Regions from separate parts of the Dechloromonas sp. HYN0024 genome, predicted to be linked through region 4. Evidence: predicted binding sites of a transcription regulator. Region 4 holds the regulator's gene; each other region holds the start of a gene.
The links. The regulator sigma-54, encoded in region 4, starts transcription at its own class of promoters, with help from an activator protein. The targets are predictions, from matches to a motif close to TGGCACGCTTNCTGCTNA.
Positions count from the first base shown of each region.

Region 1 (7,812 bases), 1.5 Mb from region 4:
TTCGCGGGAGGCAATCGGGGTGTCGGACATGCGGGTCTCCAGAGAGAGTCTTCAGTGGAGCGACGGCAGATGACTGCCGGCGCTCGGCTCAAGGCTCCGATCAGGCCGGGCCTATGCAGCCTGACGGGCAGACATCGACGCACAACGGGGAATCGTTGTGGCCGTCGCATTCCGTACAGGTGGCAGCGTCGATCTTGAAGAAGATCTTGCCGGAACTGATCGATTTGGTCGGACAGACAGGCTTGCAGTCGCCGCAGGCGGTGCACATGTCGGGGTCGATTTTCATTGCCATGATGAATCTCCTTAGTCTTCGGCAGCGCCGAGGCGCTTTGCTCGCAGGGAAATAGGCAGGCGTGGTGGCTTGGCGATGGGGTCGATGTAGTAAGTCCCACCGTTGTCCAGTTTCAGTTCGCCGCCCCATTTTTCCGGGGTGTCGAATTCGATGGACTCGATGGAGGCTTCCAGATCGCGCTTCGGCAGGTAAAACACCAGCCCGCCCTTTTCACCTTGCTGGATCATGATGTTAGCCATGCAACTGCTCCCTCAGAACCGGCGGAGCCGAGGCCCCGCCGGTGATGTCGATTAGCGAACCAGGTCGAAGTTGAAGTCGGTGGTGCCCATGCCGATGGTTTCCTTGTCGAGTTGCTCAAGGACGGCGTTGGTCAGCTGGGTGATCACCGACATCATGCCTTCGTAGCCCATGGTGGTGGCGCGATGCATGTGGTGGCGGTCGAAGATCGGGAAGCCGAGGCGGATCAGCGGTACTTCAAACTCTTCACCCTTGTGGCGGGTGTCGCGCTGGATGTACTTGCCGTAGGAGTTGCCGATCAGGAAGTCCGGCTTGTCCGTGAAGCACAGGCTGCGCATGTGCCACAGGTCATTGCCGACATAGACCTTGCCATTGACCCCGAACGGGCTGGAAGCGAGCAGCTTTTCCATGGCCTTGCCCCAGCGCTTGTTGGCGTTGTGGGAGAGGATATGGGTCGGCTCGGCGCCAACTTCGAGGAGCATCTTGACAACGCCCATGACGAAATCCGGATCGCCGTAGATGGCGAACTTCTTGCCGTGCAGCCAGGCGTGACTGTCGGAGACGAGGTCCATGCAGCGGCCGCGTTCCAGTTCGAGCGAGGCGGGAATCGGCTTGCCGGTGATCTCGGAAACCTTCATCAGGAACTCGTCGGTCCATTCGACACCCATCGGGATGTTGAGCTTGGGAACGTCGTGGCTCCAGGTGTTCTCGATGAATTTCTTCGACTTCTCCAGCTGGGCCGGCTGCAGCAGGACGGTGGTGATGGCGTTCGGTGCATCCTTGACCTCATCCATCGTCGTGCCGCCGGAGTACATGCGGAATTCGCCGTCAGCCGGGGTGTCGAAGACTTCCGACGGGTCGGAGAGCATGGTGTAATCGACGCCCATTTCACCCAGCATGCGCTTGATGACACGGTAGTTGCCGAGGTAGGTCTCGAAGCCGGGAATGATGTTGATCTTGCCGTTCGAGCCGACTTTCTTGCCGTCCATGCTGTTCAGCGTGAAGGAGCGGATGATGCCTTCGAGCATGTTGTCCCAGCCGGTGGTGTGCGAACCGACGAAGGACGGCGTGTGGGCGAAGGGGACCGGGTAATCCTGGGGGATGTGGCCGTCCTTCTTCGAGTTGTTGATGAAGGCGTTGAGGTCGTCACCGATAACTTCGGCCATGCAGGTCGTCGACACGGCGATCATGTCCGGCTTGTAGATGGCCTTGGCGTTGGCCAGACCGTCATGCATGTTCTTCTGCCCGCCGAATACGGCGGCATCTTCGGTCATCGAGTCGGACACGCAGGAGCACGGTTCCTTGAAATGACGGTTGAAGTAGGTGCGGAAGTAGGCGACGCAGCCTTGCGAACCATGCACGTAGGGCAGGGTCTTGTGGAAGCCGGAGGCGCAGAGGACGGCACCGAGCGGCTGGCAGGCCTTGGCGGGATCAACCGTCAGGGCTTCGCGCTTGAAGTTGAGTTCCTGGTATTCCTGTGTGGTCGTCCACATGAAGGTTTCCCAGACTTTGGCGGGGCCATGACCTTCTTCGAACTGTTCGCGCTTTTCTGCAAGATTCTTCTTGTAGTCGTCGTCACGAAACAGCGGGTAGCACGGCTTGATGTTGTCAGCGGTTTGCATTGCTATCTCCTTGCCCGGACCGCTCATCTGCGGTGCCCGGCGAAAGGTTGATGATCAGGGCTTCCGGCGGCGGGGCGGGTGAAGGACACGAAGTCCGCAATCACCCGCCGCCGCTGCTTTATCCCAATTCCTGAAACTTAGGCGGCCTTCTTGACTTCTTCAGCTTCAACCTTCTTCCACGGGGGGGTCAGGTTCTTGAAAGTCGGGTTGGACAGGGCGATATCCATGTCACGGGCGAAGATCGCGAAACCGTCGTAACCGTGGTAGGGGCCCGAGTAGTCCCAGGAGTGCATCTGGCGGAGCGGAATGCCCATCTTCTGGAAGATGTACTTTTCCTTGATGCCGGAGCCGACCATGTCGGGCTTCAGGCGCTTGACGAACTCTTCCAGCTCGAAACCGGTGACGTCGTCGTAGAGCAGGGTGGCATCACCCATCTCTTTGATGGTCCGGTCGTAGTCGTCGTTGTGGCCGAATTCGTAGCCGGTGCCGATGACTTCCATGCCGAGGTCTTCGTAGGCGCCGATGACGTGACGCGGACGCAGGCCGCCGACGTAGAGCATGACCTTCTTGCCCTGCAGACGCGGTTTGTACTTGGCGACGATCTCGTCCATCATCGGCTGGTAGCGGGCGATCACGGCTTCGGTCTTTTCCTTGACGGAATCGTCGAAGAAGGCGGCGATCTTGCGCAGCGACTCGATGATCTTGGTCGGGCCGAAGAAGTTGTATTCCAGGTAAGGAATGCCGTACTTCTCTTCCATGTGACGCGAGATGTAGTTCATCGAACGGTAGCAGTGCAGCAGGTTCAGCTTGACCTTCGGGGTGTTCATCATTTCCGCAATGGTGCCGTCGCCCGACCACTGGGCAACCACGCGCAGGCCCATTTCCTCGAGGAGGATACGGGTCGCCCAGGCGTCGCCACCGATGTTGTAGTCGCCGATGATGGCGACATCGTAGGGGGTCGATTCGAAGGCGGCGCCATCGCGCTTGTCGAGCACCCAGTCACGGATCGCGTCGTTGGCGATGTGGTGGCCGAGGGACTGGGAAACGCCGCGGAAGCCTTCGCAACGAACCGGGACGACCGGCTTGTCGATGACGGCAGCAGCCTTCTTGGAGACCGACTCGATGTCGTCGCCGATGAGGCCGATCGGGCATTCGGACTGGACCGAGATACCCTTGTGCAGCGGGAAGAGCAGTTCGACTTCGTCGATCAGCTTGGCCAGCTTCTTGTCGCCGCCGAAAACGATGTCCTTCTCCTGAAAGTCAGAGGTGAAGTTCATCGTGCCGAAGGTGTCGACGCCGGTCGTACCGACGTAGTAGTTACGACGCCCGGCGCGGGAATACTGGCCGCAGCCGACAGGGCCGTGCGAAATGTGGATCATGTCCTTGATCGGACCCCAGACCACACCCTTGGAGCCGGCGTAGGCGCAACCACGAATGGTCATGACACCGGGCAGGGACTTGCGGTTGGAGGTGATGCACTTCTTCGATTGTTCAACAGATTGGTCATTGACCGCGAGATGCTTGGCGCGGTCCTTCTGGGCTTTTTCCGGATAAACCTCAAGCACCTCGGCAATGAGGGCTTCGGTTTCTTCGCGAGACAGAGTCGTCATGTTTTCCTCCTGACGCCGCCACCAATCTGTGGCCGACGTGCTGGTTGAAAGTGGCGGGGGACAAGGCCCCCGCCGTAGCTTGCGGGGTCTTGCTTAGGCGGCCAGGTCGGCGGCGGTCTTGCCGACGATGGACTCGTCTTCCGCTTCCATGATGCCGAACTCCATGAGCAGGTCTTCCAGCTCTTCCATCTCGATCGGGGTCGGGATGACGAAGTTGGTGTTATTGACGATCTTGCTGGCGAGCTGGCGATATTCGTCGGCCTGCTTGTGCTTCGGATCGTATTCGACCATGGTCATGCGGCGGATTTCAGCGTGCTGCACAGCGTTGTCACGCGGCACGAAGTGGATCATGGTGGTGCCGAGGCGGGAGGCCAGGGCCATGATCAGCTCGTCTTCGCGGTCAGTGTTGCGGCTGTTGCAGATCAGGCCGGCCAGACGCACACCACCGGAGTTCGCATACTTCACGATACCCTTGGAGATGTTGTTGGCAGCGTACATGGCCATCATTTCGCCGGAACAGACGATGTAGATTTCCTGCGCCTTGTTTTCGCGGATCGGCATTGCGAAGCCACCACAGACCACGTCGCCGAGCACGTCGTAGAAGACGAAGTCGAGATCTTCGTCATAGGCGCCTTCTTCTTCGAGGAAGTTGATGGCGGTGATGACGCCGCGGCCGGCACAGCCGACACCGGGTTCCGGGCCACCGGATTCAACGCACTTGATGCCGCCGAAACCGACCGACAGGACGTCTTCGAGTTCGAGGTCTTCCACCGAACCGGCTTCAGCCGCCAGGTGCATAACCGTGGTCTGAGCCTTGCTGTGCAGGATCAGGCGGGTCGAGTCGGCTTTCGGGTCGCAGCCAACAATCATAACTTTCTTGCCGGATTCGGCCAGTGCCGCCACCAGATTCTGGGTGGTGGTTGACTTGCCGATACCGCCTTTGCCGTAGATGGCGCATTGACGGAGTTTTGCCATGGTGTAATCTCCTTAGTCTGTCAGTCGATTTGCGAAGGATTCATTGAGAGTCGCACCTCACCTTCTGCACGTAGCGTGCCAGGTCGACTGGCAGACCGTAATCGATTGATTATTCAATGAAACCTGAAAATGAGCCGGCGTCTGTCGGGGTGTATGCTTCCGACAATTCCCCCACGCTTTGTAGGGGTGACGACAATGTGCGAGGTCACCATGGGCTTCCCGACGGGGCAACGCACAAGGCGACACTGCCTCGCGACGCCCGTCTGCCGATCAATCGCTGCAACCTGCCGGCGGTGGTGCTCGGTGGCCTCACCTATCAGCACTATCCCAGTCCACTCCTGATCGACGGTGTGGCCGAACTGCATGCTGATCTCTTCCGGCGTCTGGCAGCGGCCAGGCCGGAGGCGAGGGGCGAGGTATTTCGCGATTACCTGACCGTGCATTTCCGGCTGGAACGGCCCGAGGAGATCGGCTTGAGCGGCGAACCGGGCAGCCACAAAAAAAGCCGGGCCAAGGCCAACTACATTCGCATGGTGCGCGGCTGGAGTTTTGATTCAGACAGCCGCGAGGGGGCCGTACTCAAGGGGTGGGTCGAGTCACGCTTCGGCCTGATGCCACGCTATCACGGCCAGCCGCTGCGCGATCCGGCGGGCGACGGCTACCGGCGCTATCAGGAAATGCGGTCGCATGGTCTCTACGGGACCAATGCCCTCGAAGCCCAGTTCGACCTGCTATATACCTTCTGCCAGTTCGAATTGGCCGAGCGTCATCCGGGGGCGCGACATGTCACGCTCTATCGGGGGGTCAATCGCCTGGCTGATCACGAAGTGCTGAAGAAGGGGGAAGGTGGCCAGCATGTCGTCCTCCTCAACAACCTCAATTCATTCACCTGCAGCCGCGAACGTGCCTGTGAGTTTGGCGACTATATTCTGGCGGTCGATATTCCCCTGACCAAAATCTTCTTTCACTGCGGCCTGCTCCCCGGCGTGCTGCAGGGCGAGGACGAATTCCTGGTCATTGGCGGTGTCGTCGAGGTGACGTTGTCGACCATGTGATGATGGCAGGGGGTTCGTCCAGCCATGGATCGGCCGGCAATCGACGTCAAAGCGGCGGAGTTCGCGCTCTGTCCGGTTGTTAAGCCGTCATCTCACGTCGTTGAATCCTGCAGGTTCCTGAGCAGGGTGGCAAAGAGAATGTCCGGGCTGACCGGCTTGGCGATGAAGTCCGACATGCCGGCCTCCATGCAATGCTGCTGATCATCGACGAAGGCATTGGCGGTCATGGCGATGATTGGCGTATGGGCATAGTTGGCCAGCTGCCGGATTTGCCGGGTAGCTTCCAGCCCGTCCATGCGCGGCATCTGCATGTCCATCAGAATCAGGTCGTAGGTTTTGGCCTTTGACATGGCAATGGCGTCGACCCCGTCGCCGGCCGAATCGACCTTCAAATCAACGCATTCCAGATACATTCGGGCGATTTCCTGATTGATCGGTTCATCTTCAACCAGCAAAACCGTTCGACCAGAAAATTTATCGATCAATGCCGCCTCGATCTGCGCCGAAGGCACGGCCGGCTCTTTCTCGTCGATGACCGGCGAACACTTCAATCGTGCCGTCAGCCAGAACGTACTACCACGGCCGGGCGTGCTATCGACACCGGCTTCGCCCTGCATCAGACGGGCGATTTCCTTGGTGATGGCCAGACCCAAACCGGTCCCGCCGTACTTCCGGGTCGTTGAATTGTCGGCCTGCTCAAAGGCAGAAAACAGCCTGGGCAGCACGTCGGGCTCGATGCCGATACCGGTATCTCTGACCTGAATACGAATCTTGACGTCATCGACCCGCTTCTCAATGACGGCGCAAGATACTTCGATCTCGCCAGCCTGCGTGAATTTCACCGCGTTCGATAAATAATTCAGCAGCGCTTGCTGCAGTCTCGTTTCATCCCCCTGCAGCGCAATGTTCTCGGGGAGCGCCTTAACGACCAGCGTCAGGTTCTTTGCCTTGGCTTTCTCACTGATCATTGATGCGGCATTGGTGAGCAGCGTCGTAATATGGATCGGCTTTTCTTCCAGGACGAGTTTGTCGGCCTCGATTTTGGACAGGTCGAGTACCGAATTGACGATTTGCAGAAGGTGTTGTCCCGCCGTGTCAATTTTGGACAGCTTGTCTTCTTGTTCGGGCGTGACGCCTGATCGTTTGAGCAAATGAACCATGCCGCTGATGGCATTGAGCGGGGTACGGATTTCGTGCGACATGTTGGCGATAAACGAACTCTTCGCTTGATTGGCCGCGATGGCCGCTTCGCGCTGCAGGCGAGTACGGTGTACCTGAATGCCAAAATTCAGGTTCAGGGCCAATTCTTCCAGCAAGGCAACCTCTTCGGCACCAAAGGCATCGGGTTCAGCCGCATAAACGGTGAGAGAGCCAAAGACCGCATTGTCTCGACCCAGGGGCAGTGCGATAGAGGCGCGATAACCACGCTGAACGGCGGCAATACGCCACGGTTCCATCCGCGGGTTGGTCAGGACATTCTGGTTTATCTGGGTTTCCCCGGTACAAATGGCCAGGCCGGTCGGGCCTTGACCGGTCACGGTGTTGCTGTCCCAGGAGACATTCAAATTTTCCAGATAGCCATCTTCATAGCCTGATTGGGCGACGGCGCGGACGGTCTTTTTACTGTCATTTTCAGCGTATCCGACCCAGGCCATCAGGTAGCCGCCGTTTTCGACGATCAACCGACAGATGTCGTTCAACAGGTCTGTCTCGCTGGCATCGCGCAGCAGGGTCAGGTTGCATTGGCTCAGCAGGCGCAAGGCCCGATTGAGCCGTCGTTGTTCTTCTGTGGCCTGTTTTTCTGCATGCAGCGCCTGCCTGAGCTTTTCTTCGCTGTCGCGCAGGGCAAGCTGAGCCCTGGCTTGTTCTGTCACATCCCGGAAAATGCTGGCGAACTGATTTTTCCCCGGCGAAAAGACCGAGATGGCAAATGTCTTGCCCATCGGCTCGTAGGGCGGTTCAAACCTGAGCGGCTTGCCGGTCTGCGCAACCGAACTGAATTCTTCAAGAAATGCGGCTTC
Region 1 covers NZ_CP031842.1:1,414,870-1,422,681, forward strand. Annotated here, with positions in the region: gene HYN24_RS06685 (dinitrogenase iron-molybdenum cofactor N-terminal domain-containing protein) at 1-30, opposite strand, end outside; gene HYN24_RS06690 (4Fe-4S binding protein) at 101-292, opposite strand; gene nifT (putative nitrogen fixation protein NifT) at 304-531, opposite strand; gene nifK (nitrogenase molybdenum-iron protein subunit beta) at 583-2,151, opposite strand; gene nifD (nitrogenase molybdenum-iron protein alpha chain) at 2,289-3,761, opposite strand; gene nifH (nitrogenase iron protein) at 3,855-4,736, opposite strand; gene HYN24_RS06715 (NAD(+)--dinitrogen-reductase ADP-D-ribosyltransferase) at 4,853-5,791, shown strand; gene HYN24_RS06720 (bacteriohemerythrin) at 5,884-7,812, opposite strand, start outside.
Region 1: nifH (nitrogenase iron protein) is a predicted target of sigma-54. The motif match lies at 4,800-4,817, and genes of this name have one in related genera.

Region 2 (7,812 bases), 1.1 Mb from region 4:
TGCGTCTTGCCCTCCAGCGTAACGTCCACGGTGTTGGTATGACCGCCGAGATAGGAACCCGCCTCGAACAGCGTCACTTCATGGTCGCGGCTGAGCAACCAGGCGCAGCTCAGTCCGGAAATGCCGGCACCAACCACGGCGATACGTTTTCTTGCTGTCATGCGGCTCTCCTATTTACCAAGGAATTCGTCGATCTTCTTGAGCAGGTCACTGTCATCCGGCCTGGTAAAGCTGGTGTAGGCGACGACCTGCGTGGCGTCACGATTGATCAGGTATTTGTGGAAATTCCACTTCGGGCGGCTACCTGTTACTTCTGCCAACTTGAGATAGAAGGGATTGGCCGCCTTGCCCTTGACCACCGTCTTGCCGACCATCGGAAACTCGACGCCATAGGTCAGACGGCAAAAATCGGCAATTTCCTTTTCGCTTCCCGGCTCCTGTTCACCAAAATCGTTGGAAGGAAAGCCGAGGACCACCAGCCCCTTATCCTTGAGACGCGCATAGAGCTTTTCCAGCCCATCGTATTGCGACGTGAAACCGCAGTAACTGGCGGTATTGACGACCAGAATCACCTTGCCGGCGTAATGGCAGAGCGGCATCGGCTTGCCATCCTGGAGGCTGGTGAAATCATGCTTGAGCAAGGCCGGACAATCACCGGCCGCCGTAGCCGGCAGGACACCGGCTGAAACCAGCCCGGCGATACCGATCCAGCGCTTGAGTTTCGAAAACATGTTCAGCTCCCTATTTGATTTGTCCTAGACAAAGTGGACGTTTGTTCGTAAGATAATGACCAAAGAACGACTTGTCAACGGTTTGTCTAACATTTGTTCAGGACAAATATGAATACACCCAGTTTCAATATCGCCGCTGTCGAACGCGACACCGGGCTCTCCAAGGACGTCCTCCGGATGTGGGAACGCCGTTACGGTTTTCCCCTGCCGAGCCGTGACAACCATGGGGAGCGGTGCTATCCAGCAGATCAGGTCGACCGTCTGCGCCTGATCAAACGCCTGATGGATCAAGGCCATCGGCCGGGCAAGCTGATTGCCACGCCCCCTGATGAATTGACCGCGCTGATGCCCCACCGTTCAAAGCAAACCCCACCCTCCGCTTCGCCCGAGACAGGCGAACTTGACGAATTGCTGGGGCTCATCAAACAGCACGACGCAGCGGCCTATCAGCAGGCCATGCAGCAACGTCTTGCCCGCCAGGGTTTGCAGCGCTTTGTCCAGGACACTGTGGCACCGCTGACGCAACTGGTCGGCCGACGCTGGGAGGACGGCGACTTTGAGGTATTCGAGGAACATTTATTCACTGAGCTGACCAAGCGCCTGTTGCGCCAGGCCATTGCCGCCCTGCCCGGTGGGCCGCGCCGGCCACGCGTGCTGCTCACCAGCGTACCGGAAGAGGCGCACGTACTCGGCCTGCTCATGGTCGAGGCGCTGTTTGCCCTGGAGGGCGCCGAGTGCATCCCACTCGGCACGCAGATGCCGCTGCTTGAAATCGGCCGCGCCGCCGAGGCCCATCAGGCCGACATCGTCGCCCTCTCCTTTTCCGCCGCCTTTCCACAACGCCAGATTCCCGGACTGCTCCAGCAACTGCGGCTGATCCTGCCAGGAAATGCGGCGCTCTGGGCGGGGGGTGCTGGCGTTGCCCGGATCACCCGGACAGACGATGCCCGATTACTCACGACGCTCGACGAAGCCATCGCCGCACTGGCAAGCTGGCATCTGCAACGCGCCTGAAAAGCGACCGAGAAAAAGTTTCGGCGCCAGCATGAACTGGCGCCGAAACTTGATCAGGCGTTATCGATAGCAGCTGTCAGCTGCCAGTTACTGCCGACTAGGCAGCCTCCTCCATAGGTACCAGGAAGTCCTTGCTGATGCCGTTGCCGAGCAGGTAAATACGATCCATGAAGTCGCTCAACCATTCGTGCAGGCCATGTTCCAGGATATCCTCGATCCGCCCGTAGCGCAGTTGGGCGTGTAGCATGCCGGCCTGACGCTGGGTTTCGCCGGAATTGCTGTTGGCGATCAGTTCGAGATTCTTGATCACGCTGTTGAGGCAGAACTGCAGCGAACGCGGCATGTCCTTGTTAAAGATGAGCAACTCGGCAACCCGCTCCGGCGTGATGACATCGCGGTACACCTTGCGATAGACCTCGAAGGCCGAGACCGAACGGAGCAGCGCGCCCCATTCGTAGAAATCGGTCGCCCCCTCGTCGCCCTGCGGACGTAGAACATGGTATTTGACATCAAGGATGCGCGCCGTGTTGTCGGCCCGCTCGAGGAGCGTCCCGAGGCGGATGAAGTGGTAGGCCTCGTCCTGCAGCAGCGTGCCCAAGGTGGTGCCGCGTGACAGCGAGGAACGCATCTTGACCCACTCGAAATAGTCGCCAATACCGGCCTGATAGAGCTGATCGAAGGTCTTTTCGCGGGCTTCCAGCCAGGTCGAGTTGAGCGTTTCCCACATTTCGGTGGTCAGCGTGCCGCGCACGGCATGGGCATTTTCACGTGCCATGCGCAGGCAGCTATGGATGGAGGCGAAATTATCCGGGTCGCTGACCATGAATTTCAGGACATTTTCCCCCGTGACTTCCGAATACTTGGCAGCGTAGGTCTCTTCCAGGCTGTTCAGGGCAATGATGGCGGCCCAGCTCTGGTTGATGGCATCGAGCGATTGCGGCACGAGTGACATCTGGTAGGTAACGTCCAGCAGACGGGCCAGATTTTCGGCGCGCTCGATGTAGCGCGACATCCAGAACAGGTGATCGGCAGTTCGACTCAGCATGACTTAATCCTCCAGAACCCAGGTATCTTTGGTGCCGCCGCCCTGCGACGAATTGACGACCAGCGAGCCCTTGGTCAGGGCGACGCGGGTCAGGCCACCCGGCACCATATCGACACACTTGCCCGAGGACAGCACGAAGGGGCGCAGGTCGAGGTGGCGCGGCGCGATACCCTCTTCGACAAAGGTCGGGCAGTTGGACAGGGCCAGCGTCGGCTGGGCGATATAGCCATCCGGCTTGGCGATCAGCAACTGGCGGAAGTGCTCGATCTGTTCCTTGGTCGATGCGGGTCCGACCAGCATGCCGTAACCACCGGCACCATGTACTTCCTTGACCACCAGCTCGGGCAGATGGTCGAGCACGTACTTCAGGTCGTCCGGCTTGCGGCACATGTAGGTCGGCACGTTGTTGAGCGTCGGCTCTTCGCCCAGATAGAAGCGGATCATGTCCGGCACATAGGGGTAGATCGACTTGTCGTCTGCAACGCCGGTACCGATGGCGTTGGACAAGGTGACATTGCCGGCCTGATACGCCTTGAGGATGCCGGGTACACCCAGCGTCGAGTCGGGGCGGAAAGCCAGTGGGTCCATGTAGTCGTCGTCGAGGCGGCGGTAGATGACATCGACGCGCTTCGGCCCCTGTGTCGTCTGCATGTAGACCACCTCGTCCTTGACGAAGAGATCACGGCCTTCAACCAGTTCGACCCCCATCTGCTGGGCGAGGAAGGTGTGTTCGAAATAGGCGCTGTTATAGGCACCCGGCGTCAGCACGACCACGGTCGGATTCGACACGCCCTTCGGGGCGACGGCGCGCAGCTTCTCGAGCAGCATGTCCGGGTAGTGCTGGACCGGCGCCACCTTGTGCTTGGCGAAAAGCTCAGGGAAGAGGCGCATCATCATCTTGCGGTCTTCCAGCATGTAGGAGACGCCCGACGGCACGCGCAGGTTGTCTTCGAGGACGTAAAACTCGCCCGCGCCGGCCCGGACGATATCGACGCCGGCAATGTGCGCATAAATCTGGCCTGGCAGATCGACACCCTTCATTTCCGGGCGGTACTGGGCATTGTTGAGAATCTGCTCGGCCGGAATCTTGCCGGCCTTGATGATTTCCTGATCGTGATAGACGTCATGCAGGAACATGTTGAGCGCCCTGACCCGCTGGCGCAGGCCGGAACGCAGCGATTTCCACTCGGACGCGGGGATCACGCGGGGAATCACGTCAAACGGAATCAGGCGTTCCTTGCCCGCTTCCTCGCCATACACGGCAAAGGTGATACCGACCCGGTGAAAGGCCAGGTCGGCCTCCGCCCGCTTGCGGTCGATGCGCTCAGGCGGCGTCGCCTTGAGCCAGTCTTCATATCCCTTGTAATGCGCACGGACGCCACCGTTGGCGTCATACATCTCGTTATAGAAGTTCATTTTTCCACTCGTCGCTGAGGAAGCTCTCAAACGGGTTTCAGCAGTTTCCATGCCACCCGTAAACAAGCCTTAAATCATGCGCCCGATAGCACTTTATAACTATTGACGCACCGCAAAGGTGCAGCAGATTTTCAACATGGTGCAAATAAAAAACCCGCCGGTTTTCACCGGCGGGTTTTTTAGCTGATTCAACTGCTTGATCAGGCGCGTTCGAAGATGACCGCAATACCCTGACCGCCACCGATACACATGGTGACCAGCGCGTACTTGCCGCCGATGCGCTCCAGTTCGTACAGGGCCTTGGTGGCGATGAAGGCACCGGAACAGCCGACCGGGTGGCCGAGGGCAATGGCGCCGCCGTTCGGGTTGGTCTTGGCCGGATCGAGACCGAGCACCTTGGAAACCGACAGGGCCTGAGCGGCGAAGGCTTCGTTGGATTCGATGACGTCCATCTGATCCAGGGTCAGGCCGGCCTTCTTCAGAGCCAGCTTGGTTGCCGGGATCGGGCCTTCGCCCATGATGTCATTCGGCACACCGGCAACGGCGTAACCGGCGATACGGGCACGGGCCTTCTGGCCGTTCTTGGCAGCGACGTCGGCAGCAGCCAGCACGAAGAAGGCAGCGCCGTCATTGATACCGGAAGCGTTACCAGCGGTGACGGTACCGTCCTTCTTGAAGGCCGGCTTCATCTTGGCCAGCGACTCCATGGTCGTACCGCGCTTCAGGTGCTCGTCGGTGTCGAATACGACATCGCCCTTGCGGGTCTGCTTGACGATCGGCACGATCTGCGACTTGAAGTGGCCGGCGTCGATGGCGGCAGCGGCACGGCGCTGCGACTCAACGGCGAAGGCATCCTGGTCTTCACGGGTGAAGCCATATTTAGCGGCCAGGTTTTCAGCGGTGATACCCATGTGGCCGACGCCGAACGGGTCGGTCAGGACGGCAACCATGGAGTCGACGGCCTTGGTGTCACCCATGCGGGCACCCGAACGCAGGGCCGGCAGCAGGTAGGTAGCGCGCGACATGACTTCGACGCCGCCGCCGATACCGTAATCGGCATCACCCAGCATCAGGTTCTGGGCGGTGGTGACGATACCCTGCAGGCCGGAGGCGCACAGACGGGAAACCTGCATGGCGACGGAATCCATCGACAGGCCGGCTTGAATGGAAGCGACGCGGGAAACATAGGCGTAACGCGAATCGGTCGGCATGGTGGTGCCGACGGTGACGTAGTTGATAGCCAGGGGATCGACACCGGAGCGAGCGATGGCTTCCTTCATGACGATACCAGCCAGCTCGGTCGGTTCAAAATCAGCCAGGGAACCACCGAAAGCACCGATAGGCGAACGGACTGCGCTCAGAACGACAACATCTCTGCTCATATAACTCTCTCCTGTAAAAAAGATTCAGCCCACCAAGGTGGCAAGCCCCAACAAAAACAGCAATAACATCCACAAGACAGTGGCACGCCAGACAAGCCCGACGGCACTCTGCATGAAATCAACATCGGCCGGATCTCCCAAGCCCAATTCTGCCCGGTCCGACACCTCAACCCCATCCACCACCGGCCGACCCAACTGGACACCCAGTGCGCCGGCACCGGCCGCGAGGACGATACCAAGATCGCGGTCCGGCCATTGCGCCGGCTGGGTCCGCCAGCAATAGGCCGCATCCTCGAAATCACCGACGATGGCGAAAGCTGACGCCGTGGTTCGGGAGGGCAACCAGTCGATCATACCGAAAACCCGGGCCGAAAACAGCGAGAAATCACTGCGGTCTACAGCATCCAGTTTAGCCCAGCGCTCGCGAACAATCGATGACAGCCGGTAAAGCACGGCACCACAGGGTCCCGGCAGCAGGACAAACCACAGCAACACAGCAAAGACATGACGATGCGAGGCGGCCAGGGCACCCTCGATGGACAGCCGGGCGATATCCTCGGAGCCCAGGTTGTAGGTCGAAACTCCCTGCCACTCGGCCAGCAACTGGCGGGCCCGCTCAAGGTCGCCATTGCGCAGGGCCAGTTGAATCTCGGTGTAATGATGGCTGAACTGGCGAAAACCCATGGTCAGATACAGCACCGCGACGTTGAGAGCCAAGCCAAAAAGGGGATTCAGCGCATGGAGCAGGCCATAGGCGATGGCAACCAGGATCACCGGCACGAGCACGGCGAGACACCAGGCAAGAACACCATGCCGGTAGGCACCGGCATTGAAGCGGGACTCGATGAAATCCGCCCAGGCACCGAGCGGCTCGGCCACGACACGACGGTAATCAAGCGGCTGCAACTGCTCGATGAGGAATACTGCGATGAGCGAAAGAAGACTCATGGGGGACCGATGATTGCCGTATTCGGCTTATTGTCAGGGTTCAAAGCGCCACGATACCACAAGCTCAAGTGCCTTGGAGCAGACCCAGGCGATCACTCAGGGAGCGGATCATGCCAGCGGTTGCACCCCAGATGAAATAGTCGCCATAGGGCATGGCAAAGTAATTGCGCAGGGCCCCGCGGTAGTGCAGGGAATGGCGCTGATGATTGGCCGGATCGAGCAGGAACGCCAGAGGCACTTCAAAAACCTCGGCCACCTCGAAGGGATCTGGCTGGAGGTCAAAGGGGGGTTGCACCAGTGCCACCACTGGTGTCACGCGAAACCCCGTACCGGTGCGATATTCCGGCAGAAAGCCGAGAATTTCGATACGTTCGCGCGGCAAGCCGATTTCTTCCTCGGTTTCGCGCAATGCCGTGTCCGAGGGCGATAGATCCTCGGCCTCGACCCGCCCGCCGGGAAAGCTGATTTGCCCGGCATGGTCGCGCAGATGAGCCGTGCGCTGGGTGAGCAGGACAGTCTGTCCGCCGGCGCGTAAAACAATCGGAAAGAGCACCGCAGCCGGGGTCAGCGGCTGGTCATCGACGCCCTCTTCCTGAACAAAATGTCCGCTCAGCGGTTCGGACAACAGGCTCGCCCGCAAGCGACTCAGATCAAGCGTCATGCCGCCTTGGTGTCTTCCTCGATTTCGGCATGGACCGCAGCCAGGGCGTCCTGAAGGGTCTCTTCGGAGAGGTCGTTGATCGTTGTCGCCACCAGATCGGCCGATTCGATGGCCCCGACCGGCAGCCGCTTGCTATCCAGGCTGGCAATCATCACCGCGGCGGCACCCGCCACCCGCAACAAGGCCTGCCGCTCGCCCATCAGCATTTCCAGCTCGTCGCGCAAGAGCGCTATTTCCTGATCACGTTGCGGCATTTTTCTCTCCTAGAATCTTCTTTTAAGTGTCATGGTACTGCCATCGCGCTGCATTTCCATGCGATTCAGGAAACTCATGCCAAGAAGAGCAATCGGCATGTCGGTCGGCAACACCACCGCTTCGACATTGTGCAACGTAACGCCGGCAATCGTCACAGTATCTAGAGGGATCCGCGTCACGACGACCGTTCCGTTCGCCGTACTGGTCATGCCGCGCTGTCCCTGCCGGAGGTCAAGACCGATCCGACGGGCATCATTCGGCCCGAGGGCAATCGACGTAGCGCCGGTATCGACCATGAAACGGACCGATGTACCGTTAACCGTCCCGGTCGTAAAAAAATGTCCCTGGACATTGGCGGTC
Region 2 covers NZ_CP031842.1:1,016,257-1,024,068, reverse strand. Annotated here, with positions in the region: gene HYN24_RS05000 (NAD(P)/FAD-dependent oxidoreductase) at 1-161, opposite strand, end outside; gene HYN24_RS04995 (glutathione peroxidase) at 171-731, opposite strand; gene HYN24_RS04990 (MerR family transcriptional regulator) at 840-1,745, shown strand; gene HYN24_RS04985 (alpha-E domain-containing protein) at 1,843-2,790, opposite strand; gene HYN24_RS04980 (circularly permuted type 2 ATP-grasp protein) at 2,794-4,206, opposite strand; gene HYN24_RS04975 (acetyl-CoA C-acyltransferase family protein) at 4,407-5,588, opposite strand; gene HYN24_RS04970 (CobD/CbiB family protein) at 5,613-6,536, opposite strand; gene HYN24_RS04965 (CoA pyrophosphatase) at 6,601-7,197, opposite strand; gene HYN24_RS04960 (hypothetical protein) at 7,194-7,451, opposite strand; gene HYN24_RS04955 (TIGR02281 family clan AA aspartic protease) at 7,461-7,812, opposite strand, start outside.
Region 2: HYN24_RS04980 (circularly permuted type 2 ATP-grasp protein) is a predicted target of sigma-54. The motif match lies at 4,244-4,261, and genes of this name have one in related genera.

Region 3 (7,812 bases), 650 kb from region 4:
CTCGGGGTTGATCCTGAGGTCCAGGTTGACGTCAGCGATTTCGACGTGCGGGCTGGCGACATCGTGCTGCTGTGTTCCGATGGTCTCAATGAAATGGTGGACGACGAAGAGATTGCCATAACACTGCGCTCGCTCGGTAGTAATCTGGCACTGGCGGCGGATCATCTGGTTCATCAGAGCAATGCCTATGGCGGGCGGGACAATATCTCGGTCATACTGGTCAAGGTGGTGGGCGATTTTGCATCGCCCAAGGGGCGCTGGCAGCAGCTGGTCGCTCATTTGCAGTGATATGAGGCAGGCAAGATGGCAAAACTGATTCTTTCGATGGATGGTCTGGTGCTCAAGGAGATTCAGCTCAATCAGGAGCGTCTGAGTATCGGGCGCAAGCCGCAGAACGACATCCAGATCGACAATCTGGCGATTTCTGGCGAGCACGCCGTGGTTGTCACCATTCTGGCCGACTCGTTTCTCGAAGACCTCAACAGCACCAACGGTACGCTGGTGAACGGCCAGCCGATCAAGAAACACTTTTTGCGCAACAACGACGTCATTGAACTGGGCAAGTACAAACTGAAGTACATGGCCGATCTGCAAACCGGTGCCGCGGCCAGCGATTTTGAGAAGAATACGGCCATCCGTTCTGGCGTTTTGCGCCTGCCCTCAGAGCTTCAGCTGGCGCCCACCGAGTCGCCGACCCGTTCGAATATCGGTATGGCCTCCAATCCCAAGCCGCCGCAGCCCACGATGGCCGCCGCCATTCAGTTGCTCAACGGCCCGAACGCCGGCCGCGAACTTGAATTGACCAAGACCCTGACGACCCTGGGCAAGCCCGGACTGCAGGTGGCGGTGATTGCCAAGCGGCCGCACGGCTATTTCATAACCCATGTCGAAGGGGCGCAGTTCCCGGTCGTCAATGGCAAGCCGCTTGATGCCCAGGCTGTTCCGTTGGCTGACCATGACGTGATCGAGATCGCCGGCATCAAGATGGAGTTTTTCCTGCGTCACTGAGGCGGCTTTTTTGCCGGAGGCTGGGTGACTTCCTGAGTCGGGAGTTACAATCCGGTCAGGCGCGCTGTCGGCTGATCCGGCGGGCGGCCCAACTTTACGGCAGGCCCCAAAAGCATGAAGCTCAGTGTCCTCGGCTGCAGTGGCGGCATTGGTGGCAGACACCACCGCACCACCTCTTTTCTGGTTGATCACGACATCCTGATCGATGCTGGTACTGGCGTCGGCGAATTGTCGATTGCCGAGCTGACGTCAATCGATCATGTCTTTCTGACCCATGCCCATCTTGATCACATCGCTGCCCTGCCAATGATGATCGATACGGTGGCTGATCGCCGTGACCGGCCGCTCACCGTCTATGCGCCAGATGCTGTGCTCGACAGCCTGCGCCAGCACATTTTCAACTGGGCGATCTGGCCGGACTTTGCGGCCGTTCCGTCGGCCGAGAATGCCTTTCTGCGCTATCAAAGTATTAGCCTCGGGGAGCCAATCTTGCTGGCTGGGCGTGCTATTTCGGCCTTGCCGGCCGGCCATACCGTCCCCGCGGTTGGTTATCGCCTCGACTCCGGTGCAGCAAGCCTGGTTTTTTCTGGTGATACCGGCCCCTGCGATGCTTTCTGGCAGGCCGTCAATGCCATCCCAAACCTGCGTCACCTACTCATCGAGTGCGCTTTCCCCAACCGTGAATCCCGCCTGGCTGAGGTTTCGCGACATTACTGGCCGGACAGGCTGGCTGCCGAACTGAGTAAATTGACGCGTCCCTGCCAGATCCACATCTCGCACCTCAAACCCGGGCAGGTCGAGGCCACCATGGCAGAGATCACCCGCTGCCTGCAGCAGTTTTCCCCTGGCATGTTGCAAAACGGCCAGATCATCGAGTTCTGAGCGGACTCCTGCCATGGAAACCCTGGACGATCTCTTTCGCCGTCTTGACCAGCTCAACGATATCGGGGCGTCCCTGTCGAGCGAGCGCAATATCAGCCTGCTTCTCGAAAAGATTGTCATCGCCGCCAAACAGATCACCCGGGCCGATGGTGGCACCCTCTATCTGCTCTCCGATGACCGCCGGCATTTGCACTTCGAAATCGTGCGGACTAACTCACTGTGCCTGGCCTTCGGCGGAGCGAGCGGCATGCCGACTTCGGGCAAGTTTCCCGATCTGCCCCTGTATCGCGACGATGGCACCGCCAATAATGGCATGGTGGCTGCCTATGCCGCCATCACTGGCAATACCGTCAACATCGCCGACGCCTATCAGGCCGACGGGTTCGATTTCTCCGGCACCCGTCAGTTTGATGCCGGCACCGGCTATCGCTCGCAATCCTTTCTTACCGTTCCGATGAAAGACCATGAAGGCGAGATCATTGGCGTACTGCAACTGATCAATGCCCTCAACCCGACCACTGGCGGGGTGACCGAGTTTTCGCCCGCCGATCAGCGTCTGGCCGAATCGCTCGCCTCGCAGGCCGCCATTGCCTTGAGCAACCGGCAACTGGTGCAGCAACTCGAAGCCCTCTTCGAGTCCTTCATCAAGCTCATCAACTTGGCGATCGACGAAAAATCGCCCTACACCGGCGGCCACTGCCAGCGCGTCCCGGAGCTGACCATGATGCTGGCTGAAGCAGCCGCCGCGACCCGAGAAGGTCCGCTGGCCGACTTCAGACTGACCGACAAGGATCGCTACGAACTGCGCATCGCCGCGCTCCTCCATGATTGCGGCAAGGTCACGACGCCGGTGCATGTCGTCGACAAGGCGACCAAGCTGCAAACCATCTACGATCGCATCCACCTGATCGACACGCGCTTCGAGGTGGTCCGGCGCGATGCCGAGGTGCGCCAGTGGAAAAATGTCGCTGGTGGCATGGCGCCCGGTGATGCCGAGCGCGACTATCGCGCCTTCTGCGAAAAGCTTCTGGCTGACCGCGATATCCTCCGGCGGGCCAATATCGGCAGCGAAAAAATGTCCGATGAGGACATCGCCCATGTCCGGCGAATCGCCACCGACTATCGCTGGCGCAACGCCGATGGCGCGGATGTTCCCTTCCTGTCAGCAGACGAACTCGAAAACCTCAGCATCCGCGCCGGCACCCTGACCCGCGCCGAGCGCGACATCATCAACCACCATATCGTCGCCACCATCCGCATGCTGGAACAGCTCCCCTGGCCCAGGCATCTGAGAAATGTGCCGGAATACGCCGGCGGCCACCATGAGCGCATGGATGGCAAGGGCTACCCCAAGGGCCTCAAGCGTGAAGACATGAGTTGGCAGGCCCGGATCATGGGTATCGCCGACATCTTCGAAGCCCTCACCGCCAAGGACCGCCCCTACAAGGACGGCAAGCAACTATCCGATGCCCTGGCCATCCTCAACCGGTTTAGCCAGAACGGGCATATCGACCCGGATTTGCATGCGGTGTTTGTCGAGGGCGAGGTTTTCCGGCGCTATGCGGAACGGTTTCTTGAGGGGCGGCAGATTGATTGCTGAGTGGGCGCGGTGGAGGGCTGCCGCTGTGGTACGGTTCATCGGTTATGCATAATTTTTTCGGACTGTGTCCGGCCAACCTCTGACCAAGCGTATTCCCTCATGACTGAAATGCCTCCCCCCAAATCCGTTGTCGTGATGCCGCCAGTCATGCTGGCCGTTCTCGCCGTCTTCCTTTCCCTAGCCTGGCTGATTCCCAATCATACCCGGCCATGGCTGGCGTTTTACTCGGATGCCATTGCCGGTATTGTGTTGCTGGCGGTGGCAATGTGGGTATTGGTTCGCTCGCCGGGCAAGCTTGAACTGGTCGGTTTTGGCTTGTTTTTCATGCTGCTCGCCGCCGTCCCGTGGCTGCAGTTTGCCGGGGGCATTATTTATTCATCCGGAACGGCATGGATCAACTCGCTATACCTCCTCGGCTTCGCGCTCGCCATCTTTGCCGGGTGGCATTGGGAAAAGTCGACGCCTGGGCAATGTCTCGACTTTCTGTTTCTGGCGATCATTATTGGTGCGGCCGTGTCGGTCGGTATGCAGTTGATGCAATGGTTTCAGCTGTCGGTTGGGGGCCAATGGGTGATCGGCGCGGGTAAGGGTCGCTTCTATGCCAACATGGCGCAACCCAATCAGTTGGCGACCTTGCTGCTGATGGGCGTTGTCGGTGTGGCCTGGGGCTATGTGCGCAAGACCCTCGGGGCGGCGCTGGCTATCGCGCTAATTGTCTATCTGTTGTTCGGTGTGGTGCTGACCGAGTCGAGAACGGCCTGGCTGAATGTCATCGTTATTCTCGTCGGCTTGTACTTCTTTTGGGGCGAGAGCCGGCCAAAGCGCTTTAACCTCGCCTTGCTCGGCTTTGGTGTCTATTTCTTCGCCCTGAGTTTCAGCTTGCCGGCCATCAATGACTGGCTCTTTGGCGAGGCGGCTGTACATCGCCAACTGGCTGATCCCATCCGGCTGGCAATGTGGAAGAGCCTAGTTCCCGTACTTCTGGATCGACCCTGGTTTGGCTACGGCTGGGGGCAGATTACGGAGGCGGTCTTCGCAGCCAGAGACTTTCCAGTGACCGATGGAATGACCAAGCATTCCCACAACCTTGTGCTTGATCTCCTTTTGTATAACGGGTTGGTGCTTGGAGGGCTGATTCTGCTGGTTCTGGCCGGTACGTTTCGGCGTTTTGTGGCCAATCTGAGGCAGGGGAACTTCATCCTGCCGCTACTGGCGGTAGGCGTCGTTCTCGTTCACGCCATGCTTGAATTGCCGCTCCACTACGCTTACTTCTCGTTGCCGTGCGGCATGATGCTCGGGGTTCTGCTGCTGCGTGCCAAGGCGAAGGGCTACCTTGTTTGCCGAAAGTGGATCGGGTTGGGCGTAGTGCTGGTGGTTGTCTGTAGCGTGTGGGTCACCATCACCGATTGCCTTGAGGTTGAGCGAACCTATTACAACGTCTATTTTGGCCGTAAAGGGAAGGCGGTTCCGCCGGACATGCAGCCTGACTTGATGGTACTGACCCAGTGGGGTGAGCGGCTGGCGTTCGCCAATGCGATACCTGGGCGAGGGCTTTCTCCAAAGAGCTACGCCTGGATGAATGGTGTGCTGAGCGCAACGCCGGAGACATTTTTGATGTTTCAGCTAGCCCAGAATCTTGCGCTGAACGGGCGGCCAGAGGAGGCCAAAGAATGGCTGGGCAGAATATGCATAATGGCACCCAGTGGAATTATCCTGGATTTGGCCGAGCAGTGGAAAGCGGCGAAGGAAGCCAATGACTTTTACAGTATCGTCGATTGGAAACCATGCCTACACCGCCCCGTTGCAGCGAAAAGATGATACTTCATTGTTGAGGGTGGTTTGTTGAGAAGGGGTTCTCCGCTTGTGACATCTGACGAATTTCGTCTTGCTCGGGTGACGTAAATTGTCATTTTTTTGGGTGTTTTCGAACGCTATCCATTTTCTCGCTTGGTTAGTGTTTTTAATGTGCTGATTCAGAAGCTGTTTCGGGTTTTCTGGGTAAGTGCGAACTATTTCACGGACCTGGCATGAATACTGTTATAGGTAGACCAGCGGCTTTTCCGCCTTGTCATGCAAAGGAGATTCAAATGAAGAACGTGCAAAAAGGTTTCACCCTGATCGAACTGATGATCGTTGTTGCTATTATCGGCATTCTGGCTGCTGTGGCGCTCCCGCAGTATCGTACTTACACCCAGAAATCTGCTGATGCTGCTTGTCTGGCTGAGGCAACTGCTATCGCGCATGGTGCGGCAGCAGCAATCGCCAATAGCGACGCTTCTTTGTTGTCGACTACTCCTTTTTCAGCATGTAACAAGGCTGGCCCGACCGCTGTGCCGGCTCAGGGAACTACGGACACTTTCACTGCACCCCGCGGCACCCCGGGTAAGTCAATTTCTTGTAACTATGATGATGGCACCTGCAAGGTGAGCTAATTTCAGAAACTTAATAGGGGTCAGACCCCTATTTAAAAGGCCGGGGCGAATTACCCCGGCTTTTTTTATGCAGATTTGGTCGTGAATGCCCCGCAATGACGGAACAGTTAAAGATAAAAGCCCTATCAATCCTTGTGGCCTCGTCAGCTTTGCTGGCCGGTTTGGTTATTCTTGTGCCTCATCCTGACCTGACGTGGCACGACCAGCAGCGTCTGGGGCAGGTTGCCGTATTTACGTTGGCCTTGGTTGGGACTTTTCTGCTCCGTTCTTCGGCCATTGTTAGCTTTAATCGAATCTGGTTGTGGTCGGCCAATGGCATCCTTGTGCTGGGGGCTGTGTCCGCTGCTTGGGCATTACACCCTTTCTGGGCCGCCACCGAGTTGGCCTTGCTGGTGGCGAGTATCGGCCTCAGTGCCTTCATTTATATTCTCATGCGCCAATTCGGCAACCGGGCCGATCTGGTTTTGGGCAGCCTGTTGCGGCTCTTGCTGGCGAGCACGGTGTTCCAGTTTTACGTCTCATTTGTCTCGGCACTGGGGCATGCCGATCTTTTCTTCACCCCGATCAGTCTGCTCTACGGTTTTTCCAATGAGCGCTTCGAGGGGCAGTTTTTGACCCTGGCGATGCCCTTGCTCGGTGCCGTGCTATGCCTGCCCGGTGGCAGCGATATCCGCTATCCGCGCAGTTTTGATCTATTTCTGATGATCTCTCTGGCCGCGATGGTCTTCGTGGCCGGTACGCGTGGCACGATTGCCGCCTGGGTGGCGGTTGCCGTTCTGTTCTGGAGCTTGAAGGGCGGGGGGCGAGAGACGGCAAAGCGTATGTTCGTGGTCATGCTGCTCGGCTTCGCGCTGGCCTGGCTAATCTTGCATACGGTTTCGTGGGTGACCGGGCAGGTGGTCGATTATCGCTTTGCCGGCCAGCAGGTTTTTGGCTTGTCGCTGCGGGAAATTCTGTGGAAACACGCCTGGGCGACGATTGTTGAGCATCCCTGGCTGGGTGTCGGGCCGATGCATTTTGCTTCGTTGAAGAATTGGGTGGCGGCCCACCCGCATCAGGCGCTGTTGCAACTGGCCAGCGAGTGGGGCTTGCCGGCCTTTTTCATGATGATGGCTGCCGTGGTGGTCTGGCTGGTTAGGGTGTTTGGCGAGGTCAGGTTCCGTGATGGTATGGCCGGTGCTGATCTGCGCTGGGCCTTGCTCTTCGCCGTGCTGTCATCGATGGTGCAAAGCATGGTCGATGGCGTGCTGGTCATGCCTTATCCGCAGCTATGGCTGGCGATTACCTTTGGCTGGTGTTCAGCCCGTTGCTTGCCCCGGTTTCAGGGTGATGGCGTGAGGGTTCCGGTCTGGATTCCGCTATTGCTCTGGGGGGCGGCGAACCTCCTGCTGGTGACGGTGGCCGTGATGAGCTACCCCGATTTGGTCGGGGCGCCTGAGTATTGCGGCGGCGGGCCGCGTTTCTGGTGTAGCGGCCGGATTTAAGCTCAAGGCGTATGCTGTGCCAGCCAGGTGTTCAGCGATTCCGGTAGTTCGCTGACGAGCAATGCGTGCCGTCCCGATATCCAGCCATGAATCGGCCCCACCGGGCGTCCGGCCAGGGCTTCGGCGAGGAGGGTTTCGGCGGTGACGTGGTCGTTGATGAGACCGAGTTCGTCCTGTAGCTGGGCCAGCGCGGCGAGGTAGGGGCCGACTTTTCGTTCGGATAGCAGGGGGGTGAAGAACTCCAGCGTGTAGCGCAGCTTTTTGAAAGCAATACGCATTTTGTGCCGCTCTGCCGGGCTTAGTTCGGCGTGGCGCTGGGCCAGTCGGCGGGCCTTTTTGGCGTGGTTGGCGATCTGCTGGCGGGCGAACGCCTTGATCGGGATCGGCAGGGTATCGCCCAGGGTGT
Region 3 covers NZ_CP031842.1:2,553,090-2,560,901, reverse strand. Annotated here, with positions in the region: gene HYN24_RS12230 (Stp1/IreP family PP2C-type Ser/Thr phosphatase) at 1-288, shown strand, start outside; gene HYN24_RS12225 (FHA domain-containing protein) at 304-1,008, shown strand; gene HYN24_RS12220 (3',5'-cyclic-nucleotide phosphodiesterase) at 1,123-1,890, shown strand; gene HYN24_RS12215 (HD family phosphohydrolase) at 1,904-3,490, shown strand; gene HYN24_RS12210 (PglL family O-oligosaccharyltransferase) at 3,590-5,308, shown strand; gene HYN24_RS16310 (prepilin-type N-terminal cleavage/methylation domain-containing protein) at 5,578-5,922, shown strand; gene HYN24_RS12200 (O-antigen ligase) at 6,096-7,406, shown strand; gene HYN24_RS12195 (CYTH and CHAD domain-containing protein) at 7,409-7,812, opposite strand, start outside.
Region 3: HYN24_RS16310 (prepilin-type N-terminal cleavage/methylation domain-containing protein) is a predicted target of sigma-54. The motif match lies at 5,514-5,531, and genes of this name have one in related genera.

Region 4 (7,812 bases):
CGACTGACAAGCAGGACCAGATTTTTGATGCCTTCTCCCAGGAAGACACGTCCACGACGCGCAAATATGGCGGCACCGGGCTCGGCCTGTCCATCTGCCGCCGCCTTGTTGAACTGATGGGTGGCCGCATGTGGCTGCACAGCAAGGCGGGCGAGGGCAGCACCTTCCACTTCTCGCTGCAACTTAAGCTATCAGCCCAAACAACACCCATTGTCGGTAGCCAGGTCGAATTGACCGGTCGCCGCATTCTGGTGGTCGACGACAACGCAACCAACCGACGCATTCTGTGCAGCATGTTGAGCCTGCTCAAGGCCATTCCCCGGGACGCCGATTCCGCACAGGCAGCCCTGGCTGTGATGCAAGAAGATCAGGCCGACTTCGACTGCATTCTCCTTGATGCACAAATGCCCGAGATGGACGGCTATGAACTGGCCCGCCGCCTGCACGAAGACCACAAAAATCTGCCGCCCATGTTGATGCTTTCATCCGGTGCCGTACGGGGTGATGCGCAGCGCTGCCAGGAAGCGGGAATTGCCGGATTTTTTGCCAAGCCAATTTCGTTGGACGAGTTGCATGCGGCGCTCGGGCGTTTGTTCGGCCCCGCACCAGCCCCCATCACTCAGGCTGAAAAACCCCTGCTGACGCGACATTCGCTACGTGAAGGCAACCGCAAACTCAATGTTCTTCTGGTCGAAGATCACCCGACCAATCAAAAACTGGCCCTCGGTCTGCTTGGAAAATGGGGGCATGAAGCAATGCTGGCGAATAACGGACAGGAAGCCATCGACATCCTGTCCACGCGTTCTTTCGACGTCATCCTGATGGATATGCAAATGCCGGTCATGGGCGGAATCGAAGCAACACGACAAATTCGCAGCCGTGAGGCGGCAGAAAATCTGCCGCGCACGCCAATTATTGCGATGACTGCGGCCGCCATGCAGGATGACCGCGATGCCTGCTTCGCAGCCGGGATGGACGACTATCTGGCTAAGCCGATCCGGGTCAAGGAACTGCAGGAAAAGCTGTTCGCTATTGCAGGAAGCCTCTGATTCAACGCCGATTTTTATCGTCCCGATCGTGACACAAGGTAAACTGCTGCCTTTTCCCGGTTGGTCGTGGCAAGAATGCTGCGCAGCCCGTACTTCGCCCCAATTTTCTGCCCCATGACCCAATCGAACAACCTGCAAAAGCTGCGCAAATATCTGGAAGGCCGTACCGGCAAAGCGATCATTGACTACAACATGATCGAAGATGGCGATACCGTGCTCGTCTGCGTTTCTGGAGGCAAGGATTCCTACACCCTGCTTGCCATGCTGATGGCCCTGCAGCAACGTGCGCCGATCAAATTCCGCCTGATCGCCATGAATCTCGACCAGAAACAGCCTGGCTTCCCGGCAGACATCCTGCCCGGTTATTTTGAGTCGATCGGCGTCGATTACCGCATCGTTGAAGCCGACACCTATTCGGTGGTCAAGGAAAAGATCCCGGAAGGCAAGACTACCTGTTCACTTTGTTCCCGACTCCGCCGCGGCATCATCTATCGGACGGCAAAGGAACTCGGCGCCAACAAGATCGCCCTCGGCCATCACCGGGATGACATGGTCCATACGCTTTTTCTCAACCTGCTATTCGGTGGCAAGGTCAAGGCCATGCCGCCCAAGCTGGTCACCGACGACAAGGCGCACGTGGTGATCCGGCCACTTGCCTACTGTGCCGAATCGGACATCGCCAAGTTTGCTCGCGGCATGGAGTTCCCGATCATCCCGTGTAATCTTTGCGGCTCGCAGGACAATCTGCAACGGCAGAAAATCCGCGAAATGATGCAGGATTGGGACAAGCGCTTCCCGGGCCGCACCGAATCCGTTTTTACCGCGATGCAGAATGTCGTACCCTCTCACCTGGCTGATCGTGACTTGTTCGATTTTCGCAACCTGACCCTGGACACACCGGTCGACGAGGGTGACATTGCCTTCGATGCACCTGAGTTGCCGATCAGTGGAACCATCCAGATAAGCCTTTCGTCTTAATGCTTTAGCACCACGTTCAACATATAATTCGTGGTCATTCAATTTTGGATTCTCGGTAGCCAATGAACGCCGTGCAACGCAAACTAATCGTCATGTTCGCCGATGTATCGGGCAGTACGGCACTGTTCGAACGTCTTGGAGACAAAGAGGCCATGCATGCGGTTGAGCGTTGCCTCAAGCGCATGAAGCGCTCGATCGACGGCTACAAAGGAAAGACCATCGAGGTCGTTGGCGACGAGTTGCTGGCCACCTTCCAGACTGCCGAAGATGCCTGCCAGGCGGCAATCGACATGCAGGAGCGGATTGCCGACCTGCCACCGGTTTCTGGCCTGAAACTGACCATACGAATCGGTTTGCACTTTGGCGAAGTTGCCGACGAAGGCAAGAAACTGACCGGTTCTGCCATCGCCACGACTGCCCGCATCACCGGCATTGCCAAACGCGAACAGATTGTGTGCAGTTCGGCGCTGGTCGAGCAGTTGTCCGAACCCAGTTACATTGCCCCCGATCCCGCCCCCGAACTGGGTACCGTGCCCGAAAGTGGCCAGGTACTGTCCCTGTTCAAGATCAACTGGCCGACCTATCAGGGGGTCACCGCCAGTTCCGTCCATTCGATCTTCGGTGCCGGCAACGTCGCGCAGGCGGTGGGCCGCCTCTGCATCCGCCATCGTGGCAAGGCCTATCTGGTCGATGACAAGACGCCGGTACTGACCATTGGCCGTGATCTTGGCTGCAAACTTGTCATTGATGACCGCAAAGCGTCACGCCAACACGCACGCCTCGAGCGCCGCGACGATGGCTGCTATCTTGTCGATACCAGCACCAACGGCTGCTTCGTCACCTTAGCCGGTCGCCAGGAAGTGATGGTTCATCGCCATGAAATCAATCTCGAAAGTCATGGTCAGATCAGTTTCGGCAATTCGGCCAGCGAGGGCCAGTCCGAAATCGCCGAATTCGAGTACCTCTAACGAAACATCGGGCTGAAAGGAAAATCGGCCATCCGCAGATGGCCGATCTCTCCCTCGCGGGTACTTACTTGGCTGCAGCGTCAGCCGAACACTTCTTCATGAAACTGTTCTTGGCGGCACCAGCCAGTTTCTTTTCCTTGGCGGTAGCGGCACAAGCGGCATTTTCGGTGGCAGCACCGGCATCCTTCGTGCACTTCTTGATGAAACTGTTCTTGGCGGCACCAGCCAGTTTCTTCTCGGCAGCCTTGGCGGCACAGTCATCAGCAGCGTAGGCAGTCGTAGCAGCGAATGCAACAATCAACAGCGCGATCAGTTTCTTCATCTGGAATCCTCGGTTATGGTTGAGAAACGGGCCTACTATCAGCCATTCATGCGTCATCGTCAAGCATCGTACGCTGCTGGCGATCCATGAAATCCTGCATGCTGTCGATGCCGCGCAACTGAAGAATCGTGTTGCGAACCGCCGCTTCGAGCAAGACCGCGAGGTTACGTCCGGCCGCCACGGGAATGACCACTTTGCGGATCGGTACGCCAAGGACCTCGTGGGTCTGGGCATCAAGCGGCAGACGGGGAGCATCGACGGCCGTGGACGTTTTTTGCAGATGAACAATCAGCTTCAGTTTCATCTTGCGGCGCGATGCCGTTTCACCAAAAATCGTCCGGATATTGAGCAGGCCGAGTCCGCGCACCTCCAGAAAGTCGCGCAGCATGCCGGGACAACGCCCTTCGATGGTGGTCGGGGCGATTCTCGCCATTTCGACCACATCGTCAGCAACCAAGCCATGCCCCCGGGAAATCAGCTCAAGGGCCAGTTCAGACTTGCCGACCCCGGAGTCGCCCGTAATCAGCACGCCCATCCCCAGGACATCCATGAACACACCATGGAGATTCACCGTATCGGCCAGGCGGGCAGACAGGTAGATGCGCAGCAGATCGATAATCGCCGAACAGGGCTTGGGTGAAAAAATCAGCGGGGTAGTAAATTCGGTACAGGTTTCAACCACCAGCGGTGGCGGTGCCAGGCCATCAGCCACGATCACGGCTGGCGGCTGGGCCCCCAGCAGATCGCCAAGCATCTGAGCGAAGCGGCGTTCGCCGATCCGCATGGCCCATTCATATTCAGCCAGGCCAAGGACCTGCAGACGTTCCGGGTGAATGATATTGATATGCCCGACCAGATCGGCGCCATAGTTGTTGGAGCCTTTGATCTCGATACGTCGATCGGCATCGGGTACAACATTCCAGTTCAACAACAGCTTTTCGCGATTGTCTTCGTAAAGCTGAACCAGGCTGACGTGGCGCACGACCTAGCTGACCACCTGAAACATTGAAACAACTTCGGCCGGGGCAGCAACGACATGCAGTTTTTCGCGAAATGCCCGGTCAGAAAACTTTTGCGCCAGCTCGGAGAGAATTTGCAGGTGCTGCTCGGTAGCCTGTTCGGGTACCAGCAGAACGAAGAGCAGATCAACAGGGCGTCCATCCGGTGAGTCAAATGGTACCGGGGTCGTCAGGCGCATAAACGCACCGACAGCCTGTTTAAGACCCTTTATCCGGCCGTGGGGAATCGCCACGCCCTGACCGAGGCCGGTAGAGCCGAGCTTTTCGCGCGCGAAGAGGCTGTCGAAAATGATCGACCGGGCGAGGCCAAGGCGATTTTCGAAGAGCATGCCAGCCTGTTCGAAAACACGCTTCTTGCTGCTGGCATCGAGATCAAGCAGAACCTGATCGGCGGATAGGAGATTGGTTAAGGGATTCATGGGGAAGGTGAGAAAAACAAAGGCCGCAGCATGCTTCGCCGCGGCCCGTTCGGCGCTTATTCAGCGGCGGCGTGCAGCCCGGGCTTGTCACCACGATGGTGATCCTGGACCTTCTGCTTGTACTTCTGAACCTGACGGTCCAGTTTATCGAACAGGGCATCGATGGCGGCGTAGAGATCGTCACCGGACTCTTCGACATGCATGTCCTTACCCGGAACATGGACGGTCACTTCGGCCTTCTGTTTGAGCTTTTCGACGGACAGGACGACGTTGACGCCAGTCACCTTGTCGAAATGGCGAATCACCGGATCCAGCTTGTTTTCGACGTATTCGCGAAGTGCCGGGGTAACTTCAATGTGATGCCCACTAATCTGCAGATTCACTTTATTCTCCTCTCTCTACAGGGTCTTGCGTAAATTGACCGGGGGAATGTTGAGCGACTCGCGGTATTTGGCGACCGTCCGTCGGGCAACTACGATTCCCTGCTGGCCTAGTATTTCGGATAATTGACTATCCGACAAGGGCTTCTTGCCATCCTCAGCCGAGATCAACTGCTTGATCAGTGCCCGGATGGCCGTAGCAGAACACGCACCGCCAGTATCAGTGGCGACATGGCTGCCGAAGAAGTATTTCAATTCGAAGATACCACGCGGCGTCGCCATGTATTTCTGGCTGGTGACACGCGATACCGTCGATTCATGCAAACCGAGAATATCGGCAATTTCGCGCAGGACCAGCGGCCGCATCGCCACTTCCCCATGCTCGAAAAACTGCCGTTGGCGATCAACGATGGCTTGTGTCACGCGGTGTATGGTTTCGAACCGTTGCTGAACGTTTTTGATCAGCCAGCGGGCTTCCTGCAACTGAGTCGACAGATTGCCGTTGCCGCGCCGCTGCTTGGACAGAATTTCCGCGTAGAGACGATTGATGCGCAGACGCGGATAAGCATCCGGATTAATGTAGGCGGTCCACTTGCCCTTGAGCTTCTTCACGATAACATCGGGCGTGATATAGCGGGCCTCGATCTGTGAAAAACGGGCTGCCGGGCGTGGATTCAGGCTGGTAATGACGCTCTGCGCAGCCTTCAGCGACTCGTCGTCGCAACCGGTCAGCCGGCGAATCTTGGCAAAATCGCGGGCGGCCAGAAGTTCGAGATGTTTCTGAACAATGGTCAGGGCCAGATCGCGGGTGGCATCGCCGCCAGGCAGGGCCTTGAGTTGCAGGGCCAGACATTCCTGCAGATTGCGCGCACCGATGCCGACCGGGTCGAAGTTCTGGATGTGATGCAGCGCAATTTCCAGCTCTTCGATTTCAATTTCGTATTCCGGCGGCAAGGTTTCCCAGAGTTCTTCCAGCGAAGCCGACAGATAGCCATCATCATCAAGCGCTTCGATCAGGAAGCGCACCAGGCTACGGTCACGCTCGGACACCTGGGTCATCCCCAACTGCCAGCCAAGATGGTCGCGCAGGCTAATCGTCGTCCCGTGGATGTCCTGCGAATCGTTGTCATCGTCGTCGTCCCGTCCGGCCCCGGTGAAGGTACCAGCATCGGAAGCCCAGCGGTCGTCATCGACATCGGAGGGTGCAGACGGAACATCCTGCTCGCGGTCGTCGCGGGCATCACGCTCTTCGCGCTCGGCCTTTTGCTCGCGCTCGCCTTCGCTGGTTTGCGGCGAATCGAACTGCTGGGCACTGGAAAAAGTCTCGGCCCCCTGTTCGTCCTCGCGCTCAAGCATGGGATTTTCGAGCAGGTAACGCTCGATTTCCTGCTGCATTTCGATTGTCGACAGCTGCAACAGCTTGATCGACTGCTGCAACTGAGGAGTAAGCGCCAGGTGTTGGGAGAGTTTTAGCTGGAGTGCCGGCTTCATCGGTGAGTAGCGGTTTCTATCTTTCGGTCAGAGCTTGAAATGCTCGCCGAGATAAACCTTTCGTACGCTTTCATTATCGACGATTTCGGCCGGACGTCCAGCCGCCAGAACGTTTCCGGCGTTGATAATGTAGGCGTGATCGCAGATACCGAGCGTCTCGCGAACGTTATGGTCGGTAATCAGCACACCAATACCGCGCTCCTTGAGGAAGCGGATGATTTTCTGAATTTCGAGCACGGCGATCGGATCGACGCCGGCAAACGGTTCATCGAGCAGGATAAACCGCGGATTGGTGGCCAGCGCCCGGGCTATTTCGACCCGTCGCCGCTCACCGCCGGAGAGCGCCGAAGCGTTGACATGGCGGACGTGGCCGACATGCAGCTCGCTGAGCAAGCCTTCCAGGCGATCATTGAGTTCGGCTTCCGGCAGGTTGAGCAGTTCGAGAATGGCGCGGATGTTTTCCTCGACATTCAGTTTGCGAAATACCGAGGCCTCCTGCGGCAGGTAAGACAGGCCGAGCCGTGCCCGGCTATGCATCGGCAGGTGGGTCAGGCGATTGTCGTCGATATAGACTTCGCCACCATCAGCCGCAACCAGCCCGACGATCATGTAAAAACAAGTGGTCTTGCCGGCACCGTTCGGCCCGAGCAGGCCGACGACCTCACCCGACTTGACCTCGAAAGAGACGTCCTCAACCACCGTCCGCGCCTTGTAGCGCTTCCTGAGATTGTGAGCCGATAGTTTGGCGGCCGGCATGTTCATTCATCCACTCCCTGCATGGCCCGGCGAATAGCGTCGCCGGAAAAACCGCGATATTGCAGGAAACGCATCTGTTTAGCACGCTCTTCGGCAGTTTTCGGCGGCTGGCCGAATTTCTTTGCCCATATAACCCGACAGCGCTCGGCTTCGTCGCCAGCCTCGGGGAGCGCCGCCGCGATGTCGGTATCGCTTACGCCTTGCTGGCGCAGTTCCTGACGCAGGCGGGCATCGCCGTAGCGCCGGCCGCGGGCAGCCACCCGCTGGGTGGCATAACGGCAATCGGAAAGCAGGCGCTCGGCCTGCAGGGTGTCAAGAACACCCGTAAGTTCTTCTTCGGATTCGGCGTGCGGCGCCAACTTGGCCTGCAAGCCGGCCCGGCTGTAATCACGCCGGGTCAGCAATTGCAGGGCACGGACGCGGAGGTCAG
Region 4 covers NZ_CP031842.1:3,199,142-3,206,953, forward strand. Annotated here, with positions in the region: gene HYN24_RS15425 (response regulator) at 1-1,049, shown strand, start outside; gene ttcA (tRNA 2-thiocytidine(32) synthetase TtcA) at 1,164-2,027, shown strand; gene HYN24_RS15435 (adenylate/guanylate cyclase domain-containing protein) at 2,099-2,995, shown strand; gene HYN24_RS15440 (PsiF family protein) at 3,060-3,317, opposite strand; gene hprK (HPr(Ser) kinase/phosphatase) at 3,364-4,299, opposite strand; gene ptsN (PTS IIA-like nitrogen regulatory protein PtsN) at 4,303-4,755, opposite strand; gene hpf (ribosome hibernation-promoting factor, HPF/YfiA family) at 4,812-5,138, opposite strand; gene HYN24_RS15460 (RNA polymerase factor sigma-54) at 5,154-6,626, opposite strand; gene lptB (LPS export ABC transporter ATP-binding protein) at 6,654-7,388, opposite strand; gene recX (recombination regulator RecX) at 7,385-7,812, opposite strand, start outside; gene recA (recombinase RecA) at 7,809-7,812, opposite strand, start outside.